4 regions of the Rhizobium sp. CFBP 8752 genome follow, and region 1 is predicted to be linked to each of the others. Evidence: predicted binding sites of a transcription regulator. Region 1 holds the regulator's gene; each other region holds the start of a gene.
The links. The regulator LexA, encoded in region 1, represses DNA repair genes until DNA is damaged. The targets are predictions, from matches to a motif close to TGTTCNNNNTGTGTTCNG.

Region 2: a site for LexA is predicted at 2,149-2,166, ahead of IFT59_RS15980 (DUF2461 family protein). Genes of this name have one in related genera too.
Region 3: a site for LexA is predicted at 1,475-1,492, ahead of IFT59_RS02720 (ATP-dependent helicase). Genes of this name have one in related genera too.
Region 4: a site for LexA is predicted at 2,529-2,546, ahead of IFT59_RS12845 (ImuA family protein). Genes of this name have one in related genera too.

The regions. Positions count from the first base shown of each region.
Region 1 covers NZ_JACYUZ010000001.1:1,762,475-1,766,674, forward strand. Annotated here, with positions in the region: gene eno (phosphopyruvate hydratase) at 1-221, opposite strand, end outside; gene kdsA (3-deoxy-8-phosphooctulonate synthase) at 350-1,195, opposite strand; gene IFT59_RS08460 (VOC family protein) at 1,200-2,075, opposite strand; gene lexA (transcriptional repressor LexA) at 2,268-2,987, shown strand; gene IFT59_RS08470 (ComEC/Rec2 family competence protein) at 2,968-4,200, opposite strand, start outside.
Region 2 covers NZ_JACYUZ010000002.1:620,825-625,024, forward strand. Annotated here, with positions in the region: gene IFT59_RS15965 (ABC transporter permease) at 1-70, shown strand, start outside; gene IFT59_RS15970 (ABC transporter permease) at 67-945, shown strand; gene IFT59_RS15975 (DUF2256 domain-containing protein) at 1,821-1,985, opposite strand; gene IFT59_RS15980 (DUF2461 family protein) at 2,209-2,859, shown strand; gene IFT59_RS23445 (DUF3253 domain-containing protein) at 3,013-3,270, opposite strand; gene IFT59_RS15990 (EthD family reductase) at 3,600-4,200, opposite strand, start outside.
Region 3 covers NZ_JACYUZ010000001.1:591,341-595,540, forward strand. Annotated here, with positions in the region: gene IFT59_RS02720 (ATP-dependent helicase) at 1-1,459, opposite strand, end outside; gene IFT59_RS02725 (iron ABC transporter substrate-binding protein) at 1,681-2,631, shown strand; gene IFT59_RS02730 (ABC transporter permease) at 2,704-4,200, shown strand, end outside.
Region 4 covers NZ_JACYUZ010000001.1:2,678,658-2,682,857, reverse strand. Annotated here, with positions in the region: gene IFT59_RS12855 (MDR family MFS transporter) at 147-1,613, shown strand; gene IFT59_RS12850 (hypothetical protein) at 1,708-1,998, shown strand; gene IFT59_RS12845 (ImuA family protein) at 2,607-3,365, shown strand; gene IFT59_RS12840 (Y-family DNA polymerase) at 3,283-4,200, shown strand, end outside.

The DNA.
Region 1 (4,200 bases):
ATCTCGGTGTTGACGGCTTCGACAGCCTTTTCGACGCCCTTGCCACCATAGCGCTTGCCGCCATCGCGAAGTTCGACGGCTTCATGCGCGCCCGTGGAGGCTCCCGACGGAACGGCGGCGCGGCCCATCGAGCCGTCTTCCAGATAAACATCCACCTCGACGGTCGGATTGCCACGGCTGTCCAGAATTTCGCGAGCGATGATGTCGGTAATGGCGGTCAAGGGTCTCTCCTCGGTTAATGTGCGAGCCTGAATTCGCAGGCTCAGCGAACAGGCGTGTCATCGACATTGTGCGATCGTCGATGACACGCGGATTACAGTCCAGTCAATTCGGCGGTTTTTCGACGCCGTCAGCCTTTTGCGATGGCGTCGAAGGCCAGCAGCTTTTCCAGAAGGCGCGGCATGTCCTTCAGGTGGACCATGTTCGGACCGTCGGACGGTGCGTTGTCAGGGTCTTCGTGGGTTTCGATAAAGACGCCAGCAACGCCGACGGCGACGGCTGCCCGCGCCAGCGTTTCGACAAATTCGCGCTGGCCGCCGGAAGAACCGCCCTGGCCGCCGGGCTGCTGCACGGAATGGGTTGCGTCAAAAATAACGGGGCTTCCGAGAGCCGCCATGATCGGCAGCGAGCGCATGTCGGAGACAAGCGTGTTGTAGCCGAACGAGGCACCGCGCTCGCACAGCATCACATTGGGATTGCCGCTTTCGAGGAACTTCGCCTGGACGTTCTTCATGTCCCAGGGCGCCAGGAACTGGCCCTTCTTCACGTTGATCGCGCAACCCGTCTTTGCGGCCGCGACGAGCAAGTCCGTCTGGCGCGACAGGAAGGCGGGGATCTGCAGGATATCGATCGTATCCGCCACGAGAGCGCATTGCTCTTCAGTGTGAATGTCGGTCAGAACGGGAAAGCCGAATTCCGTCTTCAGATCGGCAAAGATCGCCATCGCGTTGTCCAAGCCGATGCCGCGCTTGCCGGAGATCGACGTGCGGTTGGCCTTGTCGAAGGAGGATTTGTAGACGAGGCCGATGCCGAGTTTCTTGCAGAGTTCGACAAGCGTGCCGGCGATCATGAACGCATGATCACGGCTTTCCATCTGGCAGGGACCGGCAATCAGCGAGAGCTTTGCCGTGTTTGAGAAAACGACTTTCGAACTCCCCTCGCCCACGGACACTTCAGAATTGACGGAGACTGTCATTTCACTATTCCTCGAAACCGAAAACCACACCTTGCCCCGGGGCTGCCGACACGATCACGCGGCCATCCCTGCGGATGAATGCGACGTCATTAGCAGCAAGGGTGATCTCTGTCACGGCGAGATCGGTGGTCTTGAAGATGATCCCGCGCGCAGCGAGGCGCGACGATAACAAGGGCTTCATCGAAGACCGGAACTCGTCGCTGAACGTGTCGTTGGATTGAATGCGGATGCCGGCATTGGCAGCTTCGATCCGCAGACCGTCTTTCCCTTGCTCGGGTTGCGTCTCGAACACGGTTTCGAAAAGCGGCAGAAACTCCAGCGGGTCATCTGCAGAAAAGACGATCTCTCGAAGGCCTGTAACGGCGTTTGCGTGCTCATCAAGACCACCGCGATCTGCCGGTAATGCGGCCATGCGCTGGCAGGAAAACAGCAAGATGTCATCGACCTCGGGGACTGCCGCGAACGCCAGACGGAATGAGACTTCGCTCTCCCCACCATCGGGCAACTGCATCGGGCGGGAGAACTGAAGCATCTCGCCCGCAGACATGTACCCGTCCACAAAACGGCTATGATCGGCCGCTGCATCCTGCGTCCCGACGACCACCGCCGATAGACCTTCCCTTTTCCGCTGGCCGCGAAAGCGGATGTCGCGATCGGTGAACACGTTGCCTCGTTTTGCCGCAAGCGAGGCTTGCCGACGGTTCACAATGGCCAGTGGCTCGAGGTACGAGCCATCCGCGAAGAATATGCAGGCATTGGCTGTGCCGAAAGGGTGAACACCTTCAGGTGCCACAGTAAAGCCGAGAGCGGTCAACCTCCCCCGCGCTGACGCCAGATCTGCAACGGGCAGAACCAAATGATCGACTGACTTGTTACCCACTTACACCCCCAAAGTCTTATTCCGCAGAACATTGGCTATCGCGGGAAACTCGGCAAGTGCTGCGCACGAACTGAATACGTGATCGAACGCTGAAATGAGACTATTCTTGAGCAAAAATTTGGGGCTTGCGGAACACAGATAGAACATATAGCGTCCGTTCTGCATTTGTTTCCAATTCTGAGGGTCCCGTCCATGCTGACACGCAAGCAACAGGAGTTACTTCTGTTCATCCACGAGCGGATGAAAGAATCAGGCGTGCCGCCGTCGTTTGACGAAATGAAGGACGCTCTCGACCTTGCATCGAAGTCCGGCATCCATAGGCTGATCACCGCGCTCGAGGAGCGTGGCTTTATTCGCCGTCTGCCGAACAGAGCACGCGCGCTCGAAGTGATCAAGCTGCCTGACGCCTATGTGGCGAACCTTCATCCGCGACGGGGTTTTTCTCCCAGTGTCATCGAGGGAAGCCTCGGCAAAACGCAACCGGTCGTCGCTCAGAAGCCGGCGCCGGTCATGGCGGACAATCCGTTCTCGACAAACATTCCGGTCATGGGTCGAATCGCTGCCGGCGTGCCGATCTCCGCGATCCAGAACAACACCCATGACATCGCCGTTCCGATCGAGATGCTGGGTTCCGGCGATCATTACGCGCTCGAAGTGAAGGGCGATTCGATGATCGATGCCGGCATCCTCGATGGCGATACCGTCATCATCAAGAATACCAGCACCGCAAGTCCAGGCGATATCATCGTTGCCCTGGTCGATGAGGAAGAAGCGACCCTGAAGCGGTTTCGCCGCAAGGGTGCCTCGATCGCACTGGAAGCGGCAAACCCGGCTTACGAGACCCGCATCTTCCCGCCCGACCGGGTGAAGGTCCAGGGCAAGCTTGTCGGCCTTATTCGCCGCTATCATTAAGAACGGTGTCATCCCGGAGATGCGCAGCAACAGCCTCCGGGATGCCAAAGTCGAGTTGTCGCGTTCGCCAGTCATAGAACCGGTGGACGGTCCACGGACGGCTTGAGGTCTGTGCGCTGTCTCGCATTGCCGCCGTAATCTTGATGTCTGGCGCTGTCGCGTTCGGAATAATGGTGATTTCCAGTGCGCCAGTCCGGCGCAACGTCCGCCCGCTGAGAAGCAAGGCGCCGGAGCGGCAAGTATCGAAGCGTGCGCCGGGCGAGACGATGATCCGACCGACATCGCAGGCAAGACCGGTGTATCGGTTGTCTTCGACGGTGACGATCCGGATGTCCTGAGCAGTCTGCGCCGCGCACAGGATTTTCGGCAGACAGGCGAATCGTCCGGGCTTCAATGCTTGAAGAAAACCCCTGACATATTCGATTTCCCGGCGCGTCAAATCCGGTCGCGAATGTGGTCCAGGTGGTCTGTCATCGCTTTTCGCAAGGCTGGCACCTCGCGCTGGTTCCGAAGAGGCAAGAACCGGCAAGGCGAGCGGTTGTTCTCCGGTCTCAAGCACCAGCGCTCGCCGCCATTGATCGTAGATAAATCCCGGCGGTCGGGTTCGATTGAGGGTGATCTTGTCATCCTGGATCAGTCCCACTGACGCGCCGTCTTCGGATATGACGATATCAGGCCTCGGCGCCGAGCCTGAGCGGACCGCAAAGAGCAAAGCCACCGCCATGAACAGCGCGCCTGTCAACCTCAGCGGCGTGCGCAGCAGCGTCAGAAGCAGAAAGCCTGCCGTCGCCAGAGGCAGGAAAAGCGGGTTCTGCCGGCCGATGGCAATATCGCCGCCCCATGCGGCGACGATCTCGGCAATGCGAATGACGATCCGCAGCCCCTCGCCCATGATGAACAGAACGGGAGCATCCAGCCCGAACGGCATCAGCAGCATGGCCACGAGACCTGCCGGCATCACCACGAAGGAAATGATCGGCATGGCCGCGAGATTGGCCGCGAGGCCGTAGGTGGTCAGATGGTGGAAATGCTCGATCGAATAGATCGACGTCGACGTACTGCCGATCAGCGACGTCACCACGATCCCGGCAATGAAATGCAACGTCGCCGCAATACCCGTTATCCAACGGTTGCTACCTTTTGTCTCCTCCTTTCCTTTCGCGAAATATCGCGTCCAGAGGGCGAACCCTGCCACCAGTGCCGCGGTTGCCGC
Region 2 (4,200 bases), on a different contig from region 1:
ACTCTTCCTGCTGATGAACCTTCTCGCCGATATTGCCTATGTCATTCTAAGCCCGAGGTTGCGCGGATGAACACGTTGAACGCCACGCTTCAGTTACCGAGCACGTCAGGTGCAAGAAAGTCGGTGCTTTCACGGTGCCTGCGCCAGCCCGGCGTGATGATCGGCGGAACGATCATCCTGTTCTTCGTGCTGGTCGCGATTGCAGCGCCTCTGATCGCGCCCTACCAGCCCAATGCGTCCGACTGGATGGCAATCCGGCAGGGGTCGACAGTTGCTCACTGGTTCGGCACGGACGACCTTGGCCGCGATATCCTGACGCGTATCATCTATGGCACGCGGGCTTCACTGCTTGTCGGCATTGTGTCCGTCGCCATCGCCATCGCCATCGGCGTCCCCCTCGGCATGATCGCCGGCTATTTCGGCGGCCTCGTCGACATGGTGATTTCGCGCATTACGGACGCGCTTCTCGCATGCCCCTTTCTGGTGCTGGCGATCGCGTTTGCCGCCTTTCTCGGTGCAAGCCTTGAAAACGCGATGATCGCGATCGGGATATCGGCCATGCCGATTTTTGTGCGCCTGACGCGCGGGCAGGTCATGACGGTCAAGGCCGAAGACTATGTCGACGCCGCCCGCCTGCTGGGAGTGCCGCATAGGAAGATCATGCTGACCTACATCCTGCCGAACGCTATGGCACCGATCATCGTCCAGGCGACGATTACCATGGCAACTGCGGTTCTTGCCGAAGCCAGCCTCGCCTTTCTTGGCCTCGGCCAACGTCCACCGTCTCCATCATGGGGAACCATGCTCGATGTCGCCCGGCAGTTCCTGACGGAGTCACCCTGGATGGCTATCTGGCCGGGTGTCGCGATCATCCTGCTCGTCATGGGCTTCAATCTGTTGGGCGACGGACTGAACGACGCGCTGGATCCGCGACGCGACGACTGATTTGTCACTGAAGGCGCAAAAGCGACTGAAGCTATCAGTGGCGGCGATCGGATAGAAATCCGATTCACTCGAGTTGGGCCTTTTGTAGGTGGACTGGCGAGCGGCCGCTACGGAGCCTGTTCATCGAGGTTGCCGAGGCATTTACCTTGGCAGACATGAAAGGTGCGCAGCAGCCATGCTGCGGTAAAGGTTCGAATGTCAGTGTACCACGGGAACGTAAGAGACGATCGGCGATACTGTGGCGTTGGCAGAATAAGCCTCGACTATTCTGCATCCTCAATACCGTCGTGACCACAAAAGCAACGCCATGCCGCAAGCTGCTGTGAGGGCCCCACCGACGATTTAGGGTCGTGGGTCGATCATGAAACTCTTGGCGGGATAGGGAAAGAAGCCGCTCCTTGGGCCGCCCAGATCAGCCCGGCAACGATCAGCAGTAAGCCGAAACCCAATAACGCTTTTTCAGCCATCGCTGCCCCTTGCCGGCACGGTAGGCAACGCGGTGAATCGATCGGTAAAACTTTGCGTAGCTGTCGTAAAGACTTGTGTCAGACCTTGGGGCTCTGCGCGACTTACCCGGTCTTACTGGTGGTACGATGCAGTAAACTCGGCAGTCTTTTCCGGATTGTGTCGGCTGTGACTGGGCGCGAAGTCGTCACGACCTGATCGGGCCACTGTTGCGCCAGGGGTCAATACGACCCGCAAAGCAAGAGGATCAAAGGCATTAGGATCATCTCTTCGGCAGCCGTGATGGTGCCAAGACACTTCGCCTCCATCTTTCGTCACCGAAAATAGCTCAGAATGTCCGAAGTTTGCTCCACCATAGCCAGAAGCGGCTTGTACGGCAGCCTTCGAAGCATCTGCAGGCGGGCAGGATTCTATAACTTTGGATGTGGTGGCTTGAGCTTAGAGCGGCGGCAGCGTTCAGAACAGTACTTCACGTCGCTCCAGTTCTTGGCCCACTTCAGCCTCCATGCAAAGGGTTTGCCGCATGTCGCACACGTTTTTATCGGCAGATCCGCTTTCTTGACCATTCTCGCCATATGGATCCTTTCCTAGACAATGTGTTTACGAAAATGCGAGCGAACCACTCGCCGCTCAGTTACCGAAGTAGCAATTCCACGAGCCCTACCCTATCTGGGGGTAGCAATCAGCGATTGGAAGCATCCGACTTCCAACTCTTTTCATGTCCGCTCGAGCTATTTCCGTTCACTTTACGTTCCGCCCGTTCTATGACAGGCCGGTTTGCCATGTTTGAGACAGTGGATGATCAACCGATCGACTTTTGAATTTCTAGAGGAAGCCTCCAGTAATCACGGCGCCGAGTGGCTCGACGACAACCGAGCTAGACTTGATTGCGCGCGCCGCGACTTAATTGAATTCACCTTAGCGTTGGCTAATAGCACAGGGTCGATCGACAAGCGCGTAGATGAGGCCAACCGAGATCCCCGCAAATGTTTGAGTACCGCGTCTATCTCGAAAGGCACATGCTGCATCACGTTGCGAGTTTCGCCTTCGAAGAACGCAGCCGCGACATATTTCGTGCAAATCTCTCCGCACAGCTCATACAGCGGAGGCGGAGCGCTGCTACCCCCGCCAAGGCTTGCGCGCGTTTTGCGGCAAACAATCGCAAGCCACACCGGCAAATGGAGAGGGATCGTCGACGGTTCATTATTTCGGACATATTTCCCACATGGTCTGACGGGCGGTCATAATTTGAGCGCCAGCGGGTACGTCAGAAATCACGACGCGCTCGACTTTCTCAATCTCAAAAACTTCGGAGCCTGTCGCAACGTTTCTGACGAGATGCTCGTGTCCTCCAATCTCGTCGAGGAAATAGTAAAATCATTCGCCGCTGCCCGCGCCCTGGTCGATTACATCAATCGGGCAACGACTAAGCTCCCCGAGTCCCGATAACCGGACCGCTCTTGCGCGCACACTTACTGACCCGAAGCTTATAGAGATGCTAAAGTGGGCTCGCGACTATCAGCACGGTCGCGATGTGCTTGAACGGTTTCCTGTCATTGAGCTCGTCTAGGGCGCTAAAAAGCGGCTGCAGACGTCTCGGCATTAGCGATTTTGCTTGCGAGCGCTTATACGGTAGGGACCGGTTCTCTCCCCCATTACGACAGATTTCCAGGAAAGAGTGATCTCTCTTCGCGCAATCAAGGCATCAACCGCTTCATGGACGGCTGGCATGTAGTCACGCCACTCAAGCGGGGCGTTGTGATCATTTGCAAGGCTGCGCGCAACTTCGCTCGGGCACGTCGTCCCATCAGGTCGACTGGCGACAAAACTCAAAATGGTCGATTCCGCATTCGCTCTCATGGCTCGTCCCCATTTAACTGAACTGTCTCGCGGGTCATTTGACAGTTACATTGTCTCAGCAAAGCATCAGACAAGACCACCTCTGCGGGATACACCTCACAGCGGTGGTGGTGGACTGGACGGCTCCGTGTTGAGCTGGGGAGAGATCGACCTCCTTAAGGCAAAGCGATACGAAAACCTCTCACCCCCCTATGGCGACCTTCAGCGCTCCCCTTCAGTCCGATTAACCCGCAGCGGCTTGACAGTGTCTCTGCGGGTTAGTCCGATCAGATAAGACGTAAAGGGTCGGCAGGGTTAGCGCCCTGTCGGCCGCTCCAAAAAACTCCGCCTCACCGCACAAACCGCTCTGAGACCGCCAACATGGTGACGGCTTTACCGGCCTGGGCGAGGAGCCCGTCGAAGGCGGCCCGATCGGCGTCCACGCCGTCCTGGAACGCCGTCAATGTGGGCCACCACAACTGGCGGGCGCCCAGGAACGGTGCGCCGTCGCCGTGCACCTCGGCGCTCGGCCGGTTCACCGCGTGACGCAGCGCGCCGATCCGCAGGCCGAGCTCGGCGTCATCAGCGCCCACCCAGCCAGGATTGCCATCAAGGTGCACGAATTGCAGGAGATGGATGCTGGTCGGCCGCTCCAGCACGTCCCATTGTCGATCAACGTCGGATACGGCACCCATTGGAGGCCGCGAGACGATTACATCCTCCTCGGTGATGAAGAAGATGACATTCGGCAGGTCTTGGAACAACGGCTCGTCGGGGCGGATGTTGTCGACGAACAAGGGCTCGTCGACCAGTGCGGCGGCGTCTTTCGGGGAGTCGAACGACGGCATGGCAACGCCGTCGTACTTGTCCTGACCCGGGCCGAGGCGGTCGGTGTCGAACTGGTGCCCTTGGACGTAGGTGAGCATGCCCGGGATCTGGCGGCCCATGGTG
Region 3 (4,200 bases), 1.2 Mb from region 1:
TTTTCCTGACGGCGCCGAGCATCTCGACAAAGGCCGGCCAGTCTTCTCCGGACCTCGGAGGCGAGGGGATTTCCTGGAGTGCCGCCAGCGGTTCCGGATCAGCTGCGATCGCATCGAGGATCTTTGCCGCCGTTTGCGGGCCGATACCCGGAATGAGCTGCAGAAGCCTGAACCCCGCAACCCGGTCACGCGGGTTCTGGGCAAAGCGCAGAGCCGCCAGCATGTCCTTCACATGGGCGCTATCGAGGAATTTCAGGCCGCCGAACTTGACGAAGGGAATGTTGCGGCGCGTGAGTTCCACTTCCAGCGGACCGGAATGGTGCGAGGCGCGAAACAGCACGGCCTGCTGCTTCAGCAACATGCCGGTTTCGCGGTTCTCGAGGATTTTTTCCACGATATAGCTCGCCTGTTCAGTCTCGTCCTTGACGGTGACCAGACGCGGTCTCTCCTCCGACTGCCGGTCGGTCCACAGGTTTTTCGTGAACCGCTCGCGGGCAAGTTCGATGACGCCATTGGCGGCTGCCAGAATGGTGGTGGTCGAGCGGTAGTTGCGGTCGAGCGTGACGATGTTGGCCGGCGGATCGAAGGTCGCGGGGAAATCGAGGATGTTGCGGATCGTGGCGGCGCGGAACGAATAGATCGACTGGGCGTCGTCGCCCACCACCGTCAGGCCGCGGCCGCCGGGTTTCATCGCCATCAGGATCGAGGATTGCAGCCGGTTGGTGTCCTGGTATTCGTCGACCATGACGTGATCGAACCGTTCGCCGACATCCTGCGCAATCAGCGGCTCGCTCATCATCTGCGCCCAGTAGAGCAGAAGATCGTCGTAATCGAGAACGTTCTGCGCCTGCTTGGCGTCCACATAGGAGGCGAACAGGTCGCGCAGCTGCGGTTCCCAGGCGAGGCACCATGGGAAGGAGGTCTTCAGCACCTCGTCCAGCGGCGTCTCGGAATTGACGGCGCGCGAATAGATCGCAAGGCAGGTGCCCTTGGTCGGAAACCGGCTCTCCGTCTTGGAGAAGCCGAGCTCGTGGCGAACGAGGTTCATCAGGTCGGCGGAATCCTCACGGTCGTGGATGGTGAATTCCTGGTCGAGGCCGATCTGTTCGGCATAGATCCGCAACAGCCTTGCGCCGATGCCGTGAAACGTGCCGGCCCAGGCGAGCGCATCGGTCATGACGCCGGACTTCGCCCCCATCACTTCGCGGCAGATGCGCTGGACGCGGCGGCCCATTTCGGAGGCCGCACGGCGGGAAAACGTCATCAGCAGCAGGCGGCGAGGATCGGCACCTGACACGATCAGGTGGGCAACGCGATGGGCAAGCGTATTGGTCTTGCCCGAGCCTGCGCCTGCAATCACCAGAAGCGGTCCCGCAGCGCCGCCATCCGGAACGTCCGAACCATGCTCGACCGCGCGGCGCTGGGCCTCGTTCAATTTTTCCAGATAAGCAACCGACATTCAGCTTCCGCGGCTTGTTCTTGATGTGTTCGTTTCAGCTCTACCTGATTCGCCGGCATTTGCCGCAATCGGTCTCCATCCCCGTTCGATTCTTAAACTTGACTACGCAGGTCGGCTTTGGCTATCGATGCGATGACGCTTATAAATTGGAGGCAAACTTGAAAATTCTGTCTGCTCTTTCGGCCGGAGCTTCGCTCGCCGTTTCGCTACTTGCTCTGTCCATGCCGGCCAACGCGCAGGTCGCCGACAGCCTGACGATCTACAATGCCCAGCACGAGGGCCTGACCAAGGAATGGGTCGAGGCCTTCAAGGAAGAGACCGGCATCGTCATTACGGTGCGCAACGGATCCGACCTCGAAATGGCAAACCAGATTGTGCAGGAAGGCGCCAACTCGCCGGCCGACCTGTTTCTGACGGAAAATTCGCCGGCCATGGCGCTTGTCGATGGCAAGGGGCTGTTTGAGCCTGTCGACAAGGCAACGCTCGATCTCGTTCCCGAGCAGTTCCGCCCGGCCAACGGTCACTGGACCGGAATTGCCGCGCGCTCCACCGTGTTTGCCTATGACAAGACCAAGCTCACCGAGGACAAGCTGCCGAAATCGATGCTCGATCTCGCCAAGCCCGAATGGAAGGGCCGTTGGGCCGCATCTCCGTCGGGTGCCGATTTCCAGGCGATCGTCGGCGCGTTTCTGCAGCTGAAGGGTGAGCCGGAAACCGCTGCCTGGCTGAAGGGCATGAAAGAGAACTTCACTGCCGTGCGTGGCAATTCCACCGCCATGAAGGCCGTCAATGCGGGCCAGTTCGAAGGCGCGCTGATCTATCACTACTACTATTTCGGCGATCAGGCGAAGACCGGCGAAAACAGCAAGAACGTTGCGCTGCATTACTTCAAGAACCAGGATCCGGGCGCCTTCGTGTCGATCTCCGGCGGTGGCATTCTGGCCTCTTCCAAGCACAAGGAGCAGGCGCAGGCATTTCTGAAATGGCTTGCCGGCAAGGGCGGCCAGAAGATTCTGCGTGACGGCACCTCGTTCGAATACGCCGTCGGCAAGGACGAGGCTTCCAACAAGGCGCTCGTTCCGATTGCCGACCTTCAGGCGCCGAAGGTCGAGCCTTCGAGCCTCAACAATGCCAAGGTCACCGACATGATGACAGCCGCCGGCATTCTCTAAACACCATCGAATCCTGTTGCGCACGGACATCGCAGGGCGTACCTGCGATGTCTCTTCTTTCTTGAGCACGCGATGACGTTTACCACCGAGAGCATGGTTGCCAGCCGGCCGCGCCGGAAGCCTGCGGGGAAACCCCTTGCCGGATCGTCTTGGACGCTGGCAATCGCCGTTGCGATTGCCGCCCTGACGCTGACGCCGCTCGGGTTCGTGTTCTGGGCAACGGTTGCGACCGGCTGGGAAACGGCATCGCAGCTGATCTTCCGTTCCCGTGTCGGCGACCTCCTGTTCAATACCGTTGCGCTGATCGTCTTCACGGTGCCGGTCGCGACGGTTCTTGCAACAGCGCTTGCATGGCTGACGGAGCGCACCGACCTGCCGGGTGCAAAGCTATGGGCCTGGCTTGCCATCGTGCCGCTCGCCATTCCCGCTTTCGTGCAGTCCTATGCCTGGATCGGTATGTGGCCGCGGCTGAACGGGCTTGGAGCGGGCGTCGCGATCTCGGTCGTGACCTACTTTCCCTTCGTCTACCTTCCCGTGTCGGCGGCCCTTCGGCTGATCGATCCGGCACTGGAGGATCAGGCGGCCTCTCTCGGTCTTTCGCCCGCTGCTGTCATGCGGCGTGTTGTGTTGCCGCAACTCAGACTGTCACTGTGTGGCGGGGCGCTGCTGATCAGCCTGCATCTCCTGTCGGAATACGGGCTCTATGCGATGATCCGGTTCGACACATTCACGACGGCAATTCTTGACCAGTTCCAGTCCACCTACAACGGCGTTGCAGCGCATATGCTGGCGCTGGTGCTGGTGGCCTGCTGCTTCGTGCTGATCGGCGTCGATGCCGCTGTGCGGGGCCGCCGTCGCTATGCCCGGCTGGGCTCGGGCGTTGCCCGCCATCCGGTGCGCGCCTCGCTTGGCGTCTGGCGATATCCCTGCCTGCTGCTGCCGGTCGTGACTACTGCGGTTTCGCTTGGCGTGCCGGTGCTGACGCTCGGGCGCTGGCTGATCGCCGGTGGTGCTGATATCTGGCAATTCAGCGAGATCGGGTTGGCCCTTTCCCAGACGCTGACGATCTGCGTGATCGGCGGTGTGGCGACGGCTGCTGCCGCCGTGCCGATCGCCTGGCTTTCGGTGCGCCGCCCGACGCGTTCCAGTCGGTTTCTCGAAGGCTGCTATTATCTCGCAAGCTCGATGCCGGGCGTGGTTGTTGCGCTCGCTCTGGTAACGATCTCGATCCGGGTGATGCTGCCGCTTTACCAGACGGTGGCGACGATCGTCATCGCCTACGTCATCATGTTTCTGCCGCGGGCGCTGGTCAGCCTGCGCGCCAGCATCGCGCAGGTGCCGGCAGAGCTGGAACAGGCGGCCGAAAGTCTCGGACGTTCGCCCGCGCGGGCGCTCTGGTCCACCACAGTGCGGCTGGCGGCGCCCGGCGCTGCATCTGCCATGGCGCTTTCCTCGCTCGGCATCATGAACGAGCTGACCGCGACCCAGATGCTGGCGCCCAACGGCACGCGCACGCTTGCCATGGCATTCTGGGCGCTGACCAGCGAGATCGACTATGCGGGAGCCGCA
Region 4 (4,200 bases), 920 kb from region 1:
TGACGCAACCAAGTTTGCGCTCCTAAGTCGATGACGCACTGACGGCCACCAGAACTTGCAGATGCACGCTTTGCAGACGCAATATCCTGCCGCGACCGCCGAATTTCTCTCTTGTCGCGCCCTCCGTCAGGGCTTCGGATTCATTCATGTCTGAAAAAGTCTCACATCGCGGGCTCGTCGTAGCCGCGATCATGGCAAGCATGGCGATGATCGCCATCGAAGCGACCATCGTCTCCACCGCCATGCCGCAGATCGCAGCCCAGCTCGGGCAGCTCAATCTCTACAGCTGGGTGTTTTCCGCTTTCCTCCTGTCGCAGACCGCGCTGACCGTCGTCTTCGGCAAGCTTTCCGATATCTACGGGCGAAAGCCGATCGTGCTGGCTGGCATCGCCGTCTTCCTGGTCGCCTCCATCCTCTGCGGATTTGCCTGGTCGATGCCGTCCATGATTGCCTTCAGACTGCTCCAGGGCATCGGCGCTGGCGCCATTCAGCCTGTCGCCATGACGGTGGTGGCCGATCTCTTTCCGGGCAGCCAGCGTGGAAAGGTTCAGGGCTATCTGGCCAGCGTCTGGGCGCTCTCGGCCGTGGTTGGCCCGCTGCTCGGCAGCGTCATCATCCATAACCTGCCTTGGGCCTGGATCTTCTGGATCAACGTGCCGGTAGGTCTCGCCGCTGCCGCAGCGTTCATCCTGTTCTACCACGAGGAAAAGCACACCCGGACGGTCTCGATCGATATCCTGGGCGCCGTGCTGTTTGCCGTCTCCATCTCGGCGCTGATGATTGGCCTCACGGTCTCCGAGACCGGATTGTCGACGTCCGCGATCGTCTCCTTCGTCCTGTTTGCCGTGTCGCTTGCGCTGTTCATCTGGCAGGAGCGCCGCGTCGAAGAACCGATGGTCGCGCCGGATCTCTGGCTCTACCGGCCGATTGCGGCCGCCAACATCTCTGTCTTCTTCGCCTCCATGGCGATCATGGGGCTCACCACCTTCCTGCCCATGTATGTGCAGACCGTGCTCAACCAGTCGCCGCTGGTGGCGGGCTTTGCACTGACCATGCTTCTCTTGGGATGGCCGTGCGGCGCAACGATCGCTTCGCGGAACTTCACCCGGTTCGGGCTGCGGCCGATCATGCTGGTGGGCGCCGTGTTCGTCCCCGTGGGAACCTTCCTCCTGACCCTGCTGACGCCATCCAGTTCGGCGGTGCTTGCGGGTGCCGGCTCGCTCGTCATGGGCTTCGGCATGGGCCTTCTCAATATCGGCGCACTGATCCTCACCCAGGGAAGCGTCGCGGCCTCGCAACGCGGCAGTGCCACGGCGTCGAACGTGTTTTCCCGCAACCTCGGCAGCACGCTGGGCGCGGCGATTCTCGGGGCGGTGCTGAGCTGGGGCCTGGTCCATACGACCAGCGGACAGGTGATCACGACCGACCAGCTGCGTGCTCTCCTGAACGGAACCGGTCTCGTGAGTGGCGATGCCGAAGCGGTTCGCCTTGCGCTGCAGGACGGCCTGCACGCGACCTTCCTGACCATGCTCCTGTTTGCCGTCCTGATCGTGCCCGCTTGCCTGTTCGTGCCCCGCGATGCCGTCCACAAGGACGAGCCCGTGCGGGCCTGAACCTTGAAATCTGGCGCCAACATGCCCATTTCGCTGTGAACGGGGCCCTACCGGGACCGATATCGTCACAACGACTATTAAGGTGGGTGGCACGATGCAGCAGATGACAAAGACAATCCGGGACCTGACGATCGAGGAGCGCGAAGACGCGCTGATCACCATGGCGCACGCGCTTGAAGGCGCTGCCAGAGAAGCCCTGGTCGAAGGTAACCGCCAGTTCGCTGCGATCTCCGGCAACATGGCCGAAGCGATCTTCATCAACGCCGATCAGCTTGCACGCGATCACGTCGAGGAAGCCGAACAGGTTCTCGAACAGGCCGTCCAGATCATGGTCGAATATGAAGCTGAACACCCCTACCGGATCGTCAGCACCGCGATCCACTGAGGACGGCGGCACGGCGGGCGACGGGCAACCTTGCCTGTCTCCCGCATTCTCTCGCAGGGGAGAAGACGCCACCTGATGCGGCAAGCCTTCACTGGTCTCCTATACAAAACGTCTGACATTGAACGCCTGCAAATCCAACGTCGAGTTCCTCGGCGATGGCACAGATGGTAGCGTTGTGCTCCTTGGTGTCTGCGGGAAAGGGAAAGAGCCAAAGGGCGGCGGCTCGTGGGCGGATGGCCGCAGACGGCCATAGTCCCGCATGAGCGCGAGTGTTCATCCCCTTTGGCTCTGCCACACATCGCCGAGCCACTCTGTTACATTCTTGATATGCAGATTGGGCGATTTGAGAACGGAAAGTTCTCACGGTTTTCGTGTCGCCCTAGCCCAGATCAAGAACATGCAAAAAATCTCAAGCACTCCATCGAGCCTCTCAAGCCGCCTACGAAGCTGATTCAGAACGATGAATCTTCACCGGCGCTAAAATGCCGAGAGCTATCCCGTTCTGACCCCGCTTGACTCTTCTGTCGCGGCGGAACAGAAACAGAACACCAACATTCTTTGGGACATGAAGTCCTGTGCAACGCGAACCTTGAGGAGGGCCGTGAACGATGTCGCATGCCCCTGCCTCAAGGCTTGTCGAGGAACTGAGAGACCGGATTGCGCATCTGGAAGGCAGCGTGTCGCGCAAGGCGCTCGTGCTGCCCTTCGGGGTGCCTGACGTTGACGAGCGATTGCCGGGCGGGGGGCTTGCCTATGGCGCATTGCATGAAATTGCAGGTGGCGGGGCGGGTACAATCGACGGTGCCGCGGCCGCCCTGTTTGCGGCAGGTATTGCGGCCCGGGCCAAGGGAAAGGTTCTCTGGTGCCTGACCCGGCCGGATCTCTTTGCGCCGGCGCTGTCGCAGGCGGGGCTTCACCCGGATCGCGTCATCTACTGCGAAGCGGACAGGGAGGAGGACGTGCTTGCCTCGATGGAAGAGGGGCTGTCCTTCGGGGGATTGGCGGCCGTCGTCGGGGAACTGGTGAGGCTGCCGATGACCGCGTCGCGGCGTCTTCAACTGGCTGCCGAGAAGACGGGGACGCTCGGCCTGGTCGTCCGGCGCTGGCGACGGCAGACGGAGGCCTCCGACTACGGTCAGCCGACGGCGTCCACAACACGCTGGAGGATCAGCACCCTGCCGTCCGAGCCGCTTCCTGTCGCCGGCGTGGGACGGGCGAGGTGGCTGGCGGAATTGATGCGGGTAAAGGCGGGGCAATGTGCCGAGTTTGAGTTAGGAGCCTGCGATGCCGAGGGTCGTGTCTGTTTACTTCCCCTATCTAGCAACGGATCGGATACGTCGGCATGGCGAGGAAGCCGTGTCGGTTGACCAGCCGCTGGTCGTGGTCTCGCGCAGCGGCTCGAAACGCTGGATATCGGCAGCCGATACGGCTGCCCGCAAGCTGGGCCTCAAAGTCGGCATGGCTGCCAGCAAGGCACAGGCGATGATTGGCAACCTTCATATGGTGGACGCCGATCCCGTTGCCGACGCCGCAGCCGTCGAGCGCCTGGCGCTATGGGCGCTTCGTCAATACAGCCCCGTCGTTGCCGTGGATGGAACGGATGGCATCGTCATGGATACCGAAGGTGCCGATCACCTTCAGGGTGGTGAAGAGCTGCTGATCTCCGGCGTTGTCAACGGTCTCCGCGGCAAGGGCCTGACGGCACGTGCCGCTGTCGCCGATACCTGGGGTGCGGCGCATGCACTGGCGCGACTGACGACGAACGAAACGACGGTGGTGCCGCGCGGTGATGTCACCAAGGCCGTGATCGGACTTCCAATCCACTGTCTGCGGCTTGCGGCAGATACGATCCAGGCATTGCGCATCCTGGGTATCGAGACGGTGGGAGAGCTGTCGGCACTGCCGCGTGCGCCGTTGACACTGCGATTTGGTCCGGAGGTCGGACGCCGTCTCGATCAGCTCTTCGGCCGTCTCGCAGAACCCATCGAGCCGTTGCGCACGCCGGATCTGGTCGAGGTGGCGCGCAATTTCCAGGAGCCCATCGGTGCGCCCGATACGATTGCAAAATACGTCCGCCGGCTGGTGGCGCAACTGACGGCAAAGCTGGAGGAGCGGGGGCTGGGCGTCCGGCGCTCCGATCTGATCATCCATCGCGTCGACAACACACGCCAGTGTCTTCGAGCAGGACTTGCCAAGCCCGTG